DNA from 2 places in the Pseudoalteromonas sp. Z9A4 genome. Region 1 is predicted to be linked to the other one. Evidence: predicted binding sites of a transcription regulator. Region 1 holds the regulator's gene; the other holds the start of a gene.

Region 1 (2,210 bases):
CTTCAATATGCTTTACAAAATGCGGCCATTGCAGTGATTTATCAACCTTAGTCGTAAATATTATTACATCACTTTGGATTTTAAATAAAGCAAGGTTGGGCGTTAAACGATTCTGTGAATCAATTATAACACGCACGGGCTGGCGAAGCGGTAAATCGGTAGGTAACGTGCAAGGCAACTCGCTTAGTCGCACATTAAGTTTAGCATCGTCTACTAGCACGGTATCGGCACCGGTTAAAATAGCGCAGCTTTGCGCTCGATATAATTGTACGTCTTGTCGAGCAGCAGGACTTGTGATCCACTTACTTTGCCCATTTTTAAGCGCTGTTTTACCATCTATGCTTGCTGCCATTTTACAGGTCACATAAGGTAAGCCTTGTTCCATTCGCTTAAAAAAGCCAACGTTAAGTGCGCGAGCTTGTGATTCAAGTAATCCATAAGCAACTTCAATACCGGCATCGCTCAGTATTTTAAGGCCTTTGCCTGCAACTTGTGGGTTTGTATCAACCATAGCGGCAATTACTTTTACTACGCCCGCCTTTTTTAAGCCTTCAGCACACGGTGGCGTACGCCCATAATGACTACATGGTTCAAGCGTTACATAAGCCGTTGCACCTTGTGCATTATTACCAGCTATTGCCAGTGCATTTACTTCAGCATGGCCTTGACCTGCTAATTGATGAAAACCCTCACCAATTATTTGATTATTTTTAACTAATACACAGCCAACATTAGGGTTAGGCGTGGTAGTAAACCGGCCTTTTTTTGCAAGTTCTATGGCGCGTGCCATATACATTTCATCATGTTCTGTAAAAGGAACTTGGTTAAGCATTTATTATACCAATTGCGTTAAATAAGTGGTCTATTATAGCGCTAAGAAAATAGCGCAATAACAAGGCGAAAATTATGACATATAGTTGTTCTATATGAATAATTTTTAACGCAGTGAGTGCGCTATTTAATGCGATAGAATAATCATGTTTTTAATAAAATTGGTATTACTCCCCTAAGCGGGCAATTTCTTCGCCAAATTCGCGTATATCTTCAAACGAGCGATAAACAGAGGCAAATCTTACGTACGCTACTTTATCGAGTTTTTTGAGGGCTTCCATAATGCATTCACCAACCAAATGGCTTGAAATTTCTCGCTCACCCGTTGCGCGTAGTTGCGATTTTATTATATTCACTACTTCGTCTACTTGCTCGGTGCTCACTGGGCGTTTTTCGAGTGCACGGTTTAAGCCATTTAAAAGTTTATCTTCGTTAAATGGTTCGCGGCTGCCGTCTTGTTTAATAACACGAGGCATAACCAGTTCAGCGCCTTCAAATGTAGTAAAGCGCTCGTGGCAGTCGTTACACTCACGACGCCTGCGAACTTGATGGCCTCCGCCAACAAGGCGTGAGTCAATTACTTTAGTATCTTTTGCGGTACAAAATGGACAATGCATAGCTCGGTACTTCCGTTTTAAAACAAAAAAGACCGCTAAATAGCGGTCTTTTATCTTAGCAAAAATTAGGGCTTATGTGCTCTAAATTACTGCCGCTTATGCAATTAAGCGTAAACAGGTAACTTTGCACAAATTGCTTTTACTTTTTCTTTAACTTGCGCCTGTACAGATTCATCAGTGATGTTATCTAGTACGTCACAAATCCAGCCAGCAAGCTCTTTTGATTCTACTTCAGTAAAACCACGACGAGTAATTGCAGGAGAACCAATACGCAAACCAGATGTTACAAATGGTGAGCGAGGATCGTTAGGCACTGAGTTTTTATTAACTGTGATGTTAGCGTTGCCTAGGGCAGCATCTGCATCTTTACCAGTGATATCTTTATCGATTAAATCAAGTAAAAATAAGTGGTTTTCAGTTTTGTCAGAAACGATTTTGTAGCCGCGCTCTTGCATTACAGCAACCATTGCTTTTGCGTTTTTAACAACTTGTGTTTGGTATACTTTAAACTCTGGTTGAAGTGCTTCTTTAAATGCCACTGCTTTTGCTGCAATAACATGACATAAAGGACCGCCTTGGCCACCAGGGAAAACAGCGCTGTTAAGCTTTTTGTAGATTGCTTCGTCGCCACATGCAGAAATAATCAAACCACCACGAGGGCCTGCAAGTGTTTTATGCGTAGTTGTAGTTACAACGTGTGCATGAGGAACAGGGCTTGGGTAAACGCCTGCCGCAATTAAACCCGCAACGTGAGCCATATCA
Region 2 (2,210 bases), on a different contig from region 1:
CCTGCCGAAGAGTTTGCATCGCAGTACCCTGAGCGCTTTGATGTAATAACGTGTATGGAAATGCTTGAGCACGTACCCGACCCAGCTTCTATCATTCATGCTGTAGCTGCACTTGCCAAACCAGGTGCAGACGTGTTTTTTTCAACCCTGAACAAAACCCCTAAAGCATATTTATACGCGATTGTTGGCGCTGAAAAACTCTTAAAAATGGTGCCTGAAGGTACACACGACCATAAAAAGTTTATAAAGCCTGCACAGCTTATTGCATGGGCGGAGCAAGCGGGTTTAAAAGTACGTGCAAGTACAGGGCTTTCTTATAACCCACTATCAAAGCAATATACGCTTAATAACGACGTTAGCGTAAATTACATACTTTATTTTGAGAAGTTAGCTTAATGGCTAGCTCTCAAGCCCCACTGCCTCTTATTGAGTACGATGCATTTTTATTTGATTTAGACGGCACCCTGCTCGATACCGCTGATGATTTAGGCGCCGCTTTAAACGCAGTGCTTATAAGTAATAAAATCACACCTGTTAGTAGTGATGTATACCGCCCTGCAGCATCTAACGGCGCAGGTGCGCTATTAGAGGCTGGTTTTAAAGAGTTATGGGCTAAACAACCCCAAAGCGAGCTGATTAAGCAATTAGTTGACGAGTACGCTGCAAACATAGCAAAACACACGCATTGCTTCTCTGGAGTTGAATCGTTACTTATCGCCCTTGATCAAAAAAAGATCAAATGGGGGATCATGACTAACAAACCTGGCTTTTTGACCGAGCCTTTAGTGGCTGCTATCCTCGCTTTAAAAAACGCCAGTGTAGTAATAAGTGGCGATACCTTCGCTGAGGCCAAACCATCACCGCTACCACTGCTACATTGTGCAAAGCTTATGGGGGTAAAACCAAACCGTTGTTTGTACATTGGTGATGCACAGCGTGACATACAAGCAGGCAAAGCGGCAGGTATGCACACTGCAACGGCACTTTGGGGTTATATACCAAGTATTGATAAAGCCAACAGCTGGAATGCTGATTTTAACTGGCAAAGTCCAATTGATGGTTTTAACCATATATAGTGCCATGTTAATTATTAAACACTATATATTGTGATTGTGTTAGTTTTCACACAAAGCTTGTCGATAAAAAAAGCAGTCAAAATTTATTTTTAAAATGCGTAAATTTAGCAGATCATTAGTTGATTTTTGCATATTCTAACTTAAATGATTGTTCGAAGGTGAGTGTCTACTAACACAAATGCGTTATCCCAAAGTTATCCACATATAGGGGCAATTATGTCCCTTGCAAAACAACTCAGACCACACTATCTTGTGATCTCTAAATTGAACAACACCAGATATTGTGGCCAAATGTTATTCAATTAAATTCGCCATTACGGTGAAACTTATAATAAATGAGTACTTACCTTGCCATTGCGAGGTATGACGCATTGGTCAAAATACATAATTCCCAAGGAATACAGGCAAATGAACCAACAGTTATCTGTAAGCAAACGTGACGGGCGTAAAGAGCCTCTTGATCTTGATAAGATCCATCGCGTTATTGAATGGGCCGCCGAAGGTTTAAAAAACGTATCGGTTTCGCAAGTTGAATTAAAATCACACATTCAGTTTTACGACGGTATTCGTACTAAAGACATACACGAAACCATTATTAAAGCTGCTGCAGATCAAATTTCAAAAGAATCGCCTGATTACCAATACCTAGCGGCACGTTTAGCTGTATTCCATTTACGTAAAAAAGCGTACGGCCAATTTGAGCCACCACGTTTATTTAACCATGTAACAAAAATGGTTGAAGATAAACGCTACGACGCTCACTTACTTGTAGATTACACTGAGCAAGAGTTAGACGAGCTTGATGCATACCTCGATCATTCTCGCGATCTTAATTTTAGCTACGCGGCTGTAAAACAGCTTGAAGGTAAATACCTTGTTCAAAACCGTGTATCGGGTGAGATTTACGAAAGTGCACAGTTTTTATATATTTTAGTCGCGGCAAGCTTATTCTCTGACTACCCACGTGAAACACGCGTTTCTTACATTAAGCGTTTTTATGATGCAGTCTCGTTATTTAAAATATCATTACCTACGCCTATTATGGCAGGTGTACGTACGCCTACTCGCCAGTTTAGCTCATGTGTATTAATTGAGTGTGGCGACAGCCTTGATTCAATCAATGCTACATCGTCT

The links. The regulator NrdR, encoded in region 1, represses ribonucleotide reductase genes. The targets are predictions, from matches to a motif close to AAACACNANATNTNGTGTTT.
Region 2: a site for NrdR is predicted at 1,346-1,365, ahead of nrdA (class 1a ribonucleoside-diphosphate reductase subunit alpha). Genes of this name have one in related genera too.

The regions. Positions count from the first base shown of each region.
Region 1 covers NZ_WTLA01000017.1:18,688-20,897, forward strand. Annotated here, with positions in the region: gene ribD (bifunctional diaminohydroxyphosphoribosylaminopyrimidine deaminase/5-amino-6-(5-phosphoribosylamino)uracil reductase RibD) at 1-832, opposite strand, end outside; gene nrdR (transcriptional regulator NrdR) at 999-1,448, opposite strand; gene glyA (serine hydroxymethyltransferase) at 1,553-2,210, opposite strand, start outside.
Region 2 covers NZ_WTLA01000001.1:338,049-340,258, reverse strand. Annotated here, with positions in the region: gene ubiG (bifunctional 2-polyprenyl-6-hydroxyphenol methylase/3-demethylubiquinol 3-O-methyltransferase UbiG) at 1-396, shown strand, start outside; gene GQR54_RS01390 (HAD-IA family hydrolase) at 396-1,076, shown strand; gene nrdA (class 1a ribonucleoside-diphosphate reductase subunit alpha) at 1,485-2,210, shown strand, end outside.